Linked DNA regions of Syntrophobacter fumaroxidans MPOB. The protein of the gene in region 1 interacts with the protein of each later gene in a pairwise test. Links are inferred from orthologs where the notes say so. Each region holds a gene or a part of one and is shown on either strand. Other genes may lie near its edges.

Evidence for each region.
Region 2: the proteins of SFUM_RS11215 (region 1) and rlmB interact in binary tests that used the Escherichia coli proteins (3 or more experiments, as listed by UniProt). The link is inferred for Syntrophobacter fumaroxidans MPOB from one-to-one orthologs.

Annotation. Positions count from the first base shown.
Region 1 is NC_008554.1:2,652,125-2,656,560, reverse strand. The notes cover bases 1,520-4,436. They hold SFUM_RS11215 (bifunctional ADP-dependent NAD(P)H-hydrate dehydratase/NAD(P)H-hydrate epimerase), read right to left. Parts: upstream 3,803-4,436; coding sequence 2,237-3,802; downstream 1,520-2,236. Other genes in these bases: SFUM_RS11205 (pyridoxine 5'-phosphate synthase), read right to left, coding at 4,332-4,436; acpS (holo-ACP synthase), read right to left, coding at 3,906-4,331; tsaE (tRNA (adenosine(37)-N6)-threonylcarbamoyltransferase complex ATPase subunit type 1 TsaE), read right to left, coding at 1,737-2,240; SFUM_RS11225 (DUF4389 domain-containing protein), read left to right, coding at 1,520-1,645. In the rest of the region: SFUM_RS11230 (B12-binding domain-containing radical SAM protein), read left to right, coding at 1-1,050; more of SFUM_RS11225, read left to right, coding at 1,337-1,519. UniProt on the Escherichia coli protein: Bifunctional enzyme that catalyzes the epimerization of the S- and R-forms of NAD(P)HX and the dehydration of the S-form of NAD(P)HX at the expense of ADP, which is converted to AMP.
Region 2 is NC_008554.1:4,438,438-4,442,708, forward strand. What follows is about bases 1,079-3,830. They hold rlmB (23S rRNA (guanosine(2251)-2'-O)-methyltransferase RlmB), read right to left. Parts: upstream 2,958-3,830; coding sequence 2,199-2,957; downstream 1,079-2,198. Other genes in these bases: SFUM_RS18760 (Maf family protein), read left to right, coding at 1,079-1,459; SFUM_RS18765 (YggS family pyridoxal phosphate-dependent enzyme), read left to right, coding at 1,508-2,212; gmk (guanylate kinase), read right to left, coding at 2,987-3,616; remA (extracellular matrix/biofilm regulator RemA), read right to left, coding at 3,619-3,830. Also shown: SFUM_RS18755 (TatD family hydrolase), read left to right, coding at 27-821; more of SFUM_RS18760, read left to right, coding at 818-1,078; more of remA, read right to left, coding at 3,831-3,903; SFUM_RS18790 (YicC/YloC family endoribonuclease), read right to left, coding at 4,194-4,271. UniProt on the Escherichia coli protein: Specifically methylates the ribose of guanosine 2251 in 23S rRNA.

The DNA.
Region 1 (4,436 bases):
TACGCCAGCATGAGCATCCAGTTCTCGAGGGGATGCCCCTTCGATTGCGAGTTCTGCGACATTATCGTGCTCAACGGTCGTGTGCCCAGGACCAAGCCCAACGGGCAGGTGATCGCCGAACTGGATGCCTTGTACGATCGCGGTTGGCGAGGGTCCGTGTTCATCGTGGACGACAACTTCATCGGCAACAAGCAGAAGGTTAAGAGCCTCCTGAGAGAAATCATCGCGTGGCAGAGCGTTAAAAAGCACCGACTGACCTTCTTCACGGAGGCTTCGGTCAACCTCGCCGACGACGTGGAATTGATGAACCTCATGGTTGCGGCGGGTTTCAACAAGGTGTTCCTCGGTCTCGAAACTCCGTCCGAGGCGAGCCTGAAAGAATGCGGAAAGGCGCAGAACCTGCGGCGCAGTCTCTCCGAATCCGTATGCGCCATCCACGCGCACGGGATGGCGGTGATGGGCGGTTTCATCATCGGCTTCGACAACGATCCCCCCGACATCTTCCAGAGGCAGGTCAACTTCATCCAGAAAAACGGCATCGTGACGGCCATGATCGGGCTGCTCACGGCACTGCCGGGAACTCGGCTCTACAAGCGGCTGGAAGAGGAGGGGCGGCTCCTGTTCAAGGCTTCGGGCAACAATACGGACGTGAGCGGGAGCCTCAATTTCACGCCCAGGATGGATCGCCAGACGATTATCGACGGGTACAAGTGGGTAATGAGCACCATCTATTCGCCGGAGATGTATTACAGGCGCATCCTGGCGTTCCTCAAGAACTATCGTCCGCGGGTGGAGGTCAAACTCGAGAGAAACGACCTGTTCACCTTCCTGCGGTCGCTGTATTACCTCGGCATAGCCGATCTGAAGCCGAGCCGCGAATACTACTGGAAACTGATCCAGGAGGGTGTCTCCAAATACCACCAGTCCTTTTCCGACATGGTGACCATGGCCATCTACGGCTATCACTTTCGGCGGCTGTTCTGGTCTCCCAAGCTGTCCTTGAATCCCGGGGAGTGGAATTGGCTGAAGACGGACGATCCCGTGGAATGAGCTTCGTCCTGGAGCCGGCCGTCCGGAGCGGGTGCTTTCGCCGTGCCCGCGGGTCGCGCCGGCCTGCGGCACGGCCGGGACGGAGCCTGTGCCGGTGCGCACGCGAACCGTGAGGGACCCGCTCCGCCGCGAGCGGCTCACGAGGTCCTTGCGCAGACCGAATGGTCTCGCCCGCATCGGACGAATGTGCCCCCATATTCACCGCAAGACTAACAGGTTCCCGTTTTTGCCGGTCGAGTCCGGCTGAATCCGGCGGAATCCCATCACACGTTACAGGAGAACTGCCATGAACGACACGGAAGGAACGAAGCTGACACGTGGGAAGATAGGACTGAGGCTGCTTTATACACTGCTCTACCTGATCATCCTGGAAGTCCTGAAAGTGGTGGTCCAGGTGACGGTGCTTTTTCAATTCGTCTATCTGCTCATCACGCAGAAGTACAGCGAACCCCTCAAGGAATTCTCCAACAAAGTGGCGACCTACGCCTATCGGATCATCCGCTACGCGACTTTGAACGAAAACGAGAAGCCGTTTCCGTTTCATGAATTTCCCAAGGAAGTGGAAAAGCCGGATGACCAGGTCCTGTTCGATTGATCGGGTGATGTTGCGCGGCGGGTGTCGAGGCAGGCCCCGCCGGGCTTCCTTCATGGCCGGGAGGCGGTGAAATGCCCGCGGGTACGGGAGTCTACCGGCACGCCCCGCTTTGAACGATCTCGAGCAGTTTCGCGAACCACTTCGGCGAGCGCGCATCGTTCCCGGCCCCGGACGGCGTCAGGATAAAGGTCCGGCTCTCGTCGCCGGCGATCTCGATGCCGAGGTCCCAGCGCTCTTCCGGGAGCAGGGCACCCATGCGTTCCGGCCATTCGATCACGGCCGCGGCGGCGCCGTACACCGCGTCCTGCCAGGGCAGCGTGTCCAGGTCATCCGGGCCGCTCAGGCGGTACAGATCGATATGGGCCAGGGGGAGGCGGCCTTCGTATTCGTTGATGAAGGTGAAGGTGGGACTCGTAATGGGCACGGACACGGGAACTCCGAGGCCGTGAGCGATGGCGCCGGCCAGGAATGTCTTGCCCGCGCCGAGCTCTCCCCATAGCGCCAGCACATCGCCGGGTTCCAGCAACTCGGCGATCCCGCGGCCGATGGCGCAGGTGCATTCCTCGGAAGGCGAATGGAGCACGATCCGTGTCACGACCGGCTCCGCAGGCGCTCCAGGCGGCCGATCACTTCCGGGACGTCGTCGAGGAGGTCCGAAGCCGGCATGCCGCGGGTGGCCACGCCGCCGAACCTGCGGTCTGCCGCGGCGCCGTGGATGTAAACCCCGAGGCACGCGGCGCGATAGGGTTCGTAGCCTTGCCCCAGGAATCCCGCGATCATTCCGGTCAGCGTATCTCCCATGCCTCCGCCGGCCATGGCCGGGTTGCCGGAGCTGTTGACGGCCAGCCGGCCGTCGGGGGCGGCCACAACGGTTCGAAAGCCCTTGAGAACCAGCGTTACTCCATATTTGCGGCTGAACTCGGAGGCGACTTCGATACGGTTTTCCTGGACGGTCTGCACCGTCCCGCCGATCAAACGCGCCATCTCCCCGGGATGGGGAGTCAGGACGAGAGGCTGCCGTGCCTTCTTCAGCAGATCGGGAGTCCGGGAGACGATGGTGACGGCGTCGGCGTCGAGGACCATCGGACAGGGGGCTTGAGCGATCAGGCCTTCCACGAGCCGCTGCGTGTCCGGGTGCAGGGAGATGCCCGGTCCCGCGGCAAGGGCCTGCTTGTCCCCGGCGAACTCGAGGATTTCCGGCAAGGCCGCAGAAGCGGGGGTCTGCCCGGGCGTTTCCGGTATGGGATAAGTCATCGCCTCGGTGAGCTTCACCTCCAGGATGGGATTGAGACTTGCCGGAATGAACAGGGTCACCAGTCCCGCGCCCACACGGCCCGCGCCGAGGCAGATCAGGGTTGCCGCCCCCGTCTTGCCCACAGAGCCCGACAGGACCGCCACGTGCCCGGCGCTCCCTTTGTGCGTGCCGACCGGGCGAGGTTCCACCCAAGCCGACAGGGATTCATCGGTCAGCCACCGGCGACGAATGCCGTGCTTTTCCGAAAGAGTCGGCGGAATGCCGATATCGATCACCTTGAGGCGGCCGACATAATCGCATCCGGGCTCGACGACCTGCCCGATCTTGAGGAATCCGAAAGTGGCCGTGGCGGTTGCCCGGATGGCTGTCCCCAAGGGTTTCCCGGTGCTCGCATCCAGCCCGGATGGGATGTCCACGGCGAGTATCGGAACCGGGAGCGCGTTGGCGGCTTCAATGACCTGCCGGTACAGTCCCCGGACCTCGCTTTTCAAACCGGTTCCAAGGATGGCGTCGATGACGGTCCCGCTCTCCCGGACCGCGCTCCACTGCGTATCGAAGTCCCCCTGTTCCTCCCAGGTCCGCACCGGGATGCAAAGCTTATCGAGAATCCTGAAGTTGGTCAGGGCATCCCCCTGAAGGTTTTCCGGCGGCCTCAGGCAGACCACCCGGACATCCGCTCCCTGGTTCTTGAACAGCCTTGCCAACACGAATCCGTCCCCGGCGTTGTTGCCGCTTCCCGCCAACACCGTGATGCGGCGCGTGAGAAGGTCGGGAACGACTTCCAGATAGAACGCCGCGGCTCCCCGCGCGGCGTTCTCCATCAGGACGATCCCCGGGATGCCGATTTCCTCGATGGTCGCGCGGTCCAGCCCGGCCATTTCGGACGCGGTTACGATGAACATGATGACCTCCTGGTGGGGACGCAAAGCAATGAGCGCGACGGCGCTGCGGCAGATCGGGGTTGAAGGCCGGAAAGGCGGGGTTTTTCCCCCGCCGGGGGACCGCTCAAGGCTCCGCCTCGCCTTCCGGTGATGTGCCGGGCGCCGCTGAGGGACCTTCGAGCACGACCACGGCGGCACCGTAATCGCCATCGTCGGTGAGGCTCAAGTGCCAGGAAGTGATATTGTGTTCCCGGCAGAACCGCAGAGCGCTCTCGGAAAGAGAGATCGTCGGTTTCCCGAGCGAGTCGTTCGACACCTCGATATCCTGCCAGGTGACCGGGTTTCGAAGCCCGGTACCCAACGCCTTGGCAAAAGCCTCCTTGGCGGAAAACCGCAAGGCCAGGCAGCCCGCATAGTCCTTTCGCCGGGAGCAGTCTTCCCGTTCGTTCCTGGTGAAAACGCGTTGTTCGAACCGCGCTCCCCAGCGCTCCAGCAGGAGACGGAGCCGGTCGACCCGGATCAGGTCGATGCCGATGCCGCGGATGGCCATCTAACCGTTCACCAGCGCAAGCATTTCCCGGACGGCGCGTTCCATGCCCACCAGCACCGCCCGGGCAATCACGGCATGGCCGATGCTGAATTCCTGGATTTCGGG
Region 2 (4,271 bases), 1.8 Mb from region 1 along the record:
ATTGAAGATCATCGAGGGGTACCGATATGCTGATTGATACTCACGCTCATCTGGACTTTCCGGAATTTGCTCAAGATCTGCCTGCCGTGCTGGAGCGGGCCGCAAAGGCCGACGTCCGGAAAATCATCACCATCGGGATCAGCCTGGCAAGCAGCCGCGAAGCCGTCGGCCTTGCCGGCCGCTACCCCGGTGTCTACGCCACGGTGGGAATACACCCCCACGACGCTTTCCTCCTCGACGAAAAAGCAACGGAGATTCTCCGTGAGCTCAGCAGGCAGGAGAAGGTGCTCGCCATCGGCGAAGCGGGCCTGGACTACTACCGGGACTACCAGCCCCGTGCCATCCAGAGGAAGTGCCTGCGTCGGCAACTCGAAGTCGCCGCCGACGAGAAGCTTCCGGTCGTCTTTCACGTCCGACAGGCATTCGATGACTTTTTCCGGATTGTGCCCGAGTACCTTCCTTCATTGGTCGGGGCGGTGATGCACTGCTTTTCCGGGGACTGGACCACCGCGGAGAGGTGCCTCGATCTCGGTTTCCACCTTTCCATACCGGGCACGGTGACGTTCCCGAAAGCCGAGCTGCTCCACGACGTGGTGAGGCGGGCCCCGCTGGACCGCCTGCTGGTCGAGACGGACGCTCCCTACCTGGCCCCGATCCCTCACCGGGGGAAAGTCAACGAACCGGCGTTCGTCTACCACACGGCGCGGAAAGTGGCCGAATTGCGCGGTTGCCCCTTCACGGTCGTTGCCGACCAGACCACGCTCAACGCCCAGCGGGTCTTCAGAATGGACGGCTTTTCCGACGCGGCGGACTCGGAATGATCCTGCTTGAGTCCGGCACCGGGCCCCCTCCGTTCCGCACAGTCCGGCCCCTCGTTCTCGCCTCTTCCTCTCCGCGCCGCAGGGAATTGCTCACGTTGATGGGACTGACCTTTGATGTGATCGTCAGCGGAATTGAAGAATCCACGGGCAGGGTCTTCGGTCCCCCGGTGGAGCTCGCTGCGCGCTGCGCCCGGGAGAAGGCCGAAGCGGTCGCCGAGCTGTTCCCGGATTCCTGGGTGCTGGGCGCGGACACGGTCGTGGCGCTCGGCGCGACCGTTTTCGGGAAACCGGCCGATTCCGCGGAAGCGTTGCGGATGCTCGCGCAACTGAGCGGAGCGACCCACGAGGTGATCAGCGCATTCTGCCTGGTGAATCGAAGCCGGCGCATGATCGAAACACGTTCGGTTACGACCACGGTGCGCTTCAAGCGGCTTTCCCCGGCCGAAATCCGTTCCTATGTGAATACCGGGGAGCCGCTGGACAAGGCGGGCGCATACGGAATCCAGGGGATGGGAGCTTTCCTGGCGGCATCCATCGAAGGATCCTATACCAACGTGGTGGGACTGCCCTTGAGCGAAGTCCTGGATCTGCTGGTCGAATGCGGGGTTGTGGCACCCGTTGCGGAAGAACGTTCCTGAGCGCCGTTCGGCACGCGGACCGGAAGGCGCAAGGAGGCATGGACCGCCATGGCGACCGTGGCTGAGAACCTCGAACGAATTCAGGAGCGCATGAACGCCGCCTGCTCCAGGGCGGGGCGGGACCCCGCCGCCGTGCGGCTGGTGGCGGTGACGAAAACCGTCCCGACCGACCGCATCAGGGAAGGCGTGGAAGCGGGCCTGACCCTGCTCGGGGAGAATTACATCCAGGAAGCGCGAAGAAAAATCGAAGCCCTGGAAGATCTGGCGGTGTCATGGCATTTCATCGGCCACCTTCAATCGAACAAGGCTCGGGTGGCGGCGGAATACTGCGACTGGGTTCATACGGTGGACCGGCTGCGCCTGGCCGTCGAGCTCGACCGGCAGGCGAGAAAAAGAAACCGCGTGATCCCCGTTCTGCTCCAGGTCAACGTCGGCGACGAACAGAGCAGGAGCGGGGTGTCGCCCGATGACCTCCCGAAGCTGTTCGAAGCCGTCGCAGCGCTCTCCGGGCTGAGCGTTCGCGGTCTCATGACCCTTCCCCCCTACTTCGAAAACGCACAGGAGGTACGCCCCTTTTTCAGGTTGTTGCGGGAGCTGCTGGAGCGCTTGAGGGGGATCGCTCCCCGCCCCGGCGAGCTCACCGAGCTCTCCATGGGCATGAGCAATGATTTCGAGGTGGCCGTCGAGGAAGGGGCGACCCTGGTGAGAATCGGGACGGCGCTCTTCGGGGGGCGTCCGGCTATTTCCCCATGAGGCGCCGGCGTTGCACCTCGGCCAGTGCAATGGCCCCCGAAGTCGCGGCGTTGAGGGATTGCAGCGGTCCATGTTCGGGTATGCGGACCATGGCGTCGCAGGCTCTTGCGACGAGCGGTCGCAGTCCTTTCTGTTCGTTGCCTACAACCAGTCCCAGGGGGACCGTGAGGTCCGCGTCGTAGATCGTCTGAGCGGCCTGCGCGTCGAGACCGAAGATCCACAGCCCGCATTCCTTCAATTGTTCCAGAGCCCTCACCAGGTTGTTCACCTGGATGACCGGCAGGTACGCGGTGGCTCCCGCGGCGATTCTGATGACCGTGGAGGTGACCCGGGCCGACCTGTCCCTGGGAACGATCACGCCGCGCGCGCCCAGAAAACAGGCGCTCCTCAGCATGGCGCCCAGGTTCTGCGGATCCTGCAGGCAATCGAGAATCACCAGCGGCTCCCGCTCCCCCGTGGGCTTTTCCAGCAGTGCCTCCAGGGCGGCATAAGGGAATTCGCGCATGCGCAGCGCAACCCCCTGGTGGTGCGCATGCCCCACCAGGGCCGAAAGGCCGTCCCGTGTTTCCTGCCGGGGCGCAATGCCCCTCAGAGCCCCCAGTTCCACCAGTTCCCGGACGCGCTGGTCCGACCTGGCCACGATCATTTCCAGGACTTCGACGCGACCCGTCAGCAGGACTTCCCGCACCGGGTTGAAACCGGAGACCCAGAGATGAGGCGGCGTGCTTGAATGCGTCTTTCTCATGGAAATCAACGATCCGGGCAAATGAACCGTCAGGAGGGCAGCCGGGACATGAAAAACGGCTTGAGCCGCCCCATCCGGACGTCGCGGCGGCAGCGACAGGCGCGCAGGATCGCGTGCAGGTCGGCGACCGCGTCCGCCAGAACGTCGTTGACGATGAGGTAGTCGTACCACGGAGCCTGCAACATTTCACGGCGTGCCGCAGCCGAACGTTCGCCGATCTGCCGGGGGGATTCGGTGCCCCGCATGTTCAACCTCTGCTCGAGGACTTCCATGGACGGCGGCACGATAAAGATGGTGTGCGCGCAAGGGTAGGTGCACCGGACCTGCCTGGCCCCCTGAACGTCGATATCGAGCAGCACGTCCCGGCCTTGCGCGATCCATTCCTCCACCTGGTTCCCGTCCGTGCCGTAGAAGTTCCCGTGGACTTCCGCCCATTCCAGGAACCGGCCGGCCGAAATGCCGTCCAGGAATTCCCGCTGCGTCAGGAAATGATAATCTTTTCCGTCCGCTTCTCCGGGGCGCGGCGAACGCGTGGTGCACGACACGGAGAAACGCAGCTCGGGACACCGGTCCAGGATGGCGCGGATCATGGTGGTCTTGCCGACACCCGATGGGGCGGAGACGATGAAAATCTGTCCGGAATAGGCTGGGCGGGACATGGCTAATCTTTTGCCTGCTTGAGCAGGTTCACGTCCCGCACTCCCCCTTCGGTCAAGAGGCGCTGTGCGATGGTTTCGGCCTGGACGCCCGAAAGGATGATGTGATCGCTGTCGGTGACGATGATGGCTCGGGTCCTGCGGCCCATGGTGGCGTCGATCAGCTTGTTCGCCTGCCGCGCATCCTCCTTGAGCCTCTTCATGGGAGCCGATGCCGGCGAAACGATGGCGATCACTCGATTGGCGATAACCGTGTTTCCGAATCCGATGTTGAGCAGTTTTACTTCCATGAATGACCCCTCAGGCATCTGTTGCGGTGTTCGCCAAACAAAAGGCGATCTTCGACGGTCACGGCATCGGCGACCGCTCCGAATCGTGGGCGCCTTCGATCACCGCCTCCTGCGGGCGAGAGAGGCGCTCCGCGGTCGGACGATCGCCGATCTGCAAAACCGAACGCGGGGTGTTCGAGAATATTCGTTGAAGCCCCGGGCAAAAGCAAGCGTTTTGTCCGGCGGGAGCCGACTTTTCGGCCGCGGGGCATTCCCGTGAACCGGGGACCGGGACGGCGCCGCCGGCGGGCCTATTCGATATTCTGGACCTGCTCCTTCACTTTCCCGATTTCGGTTTTCATGCGCACCACGGCTTGAACGGTTTCCAG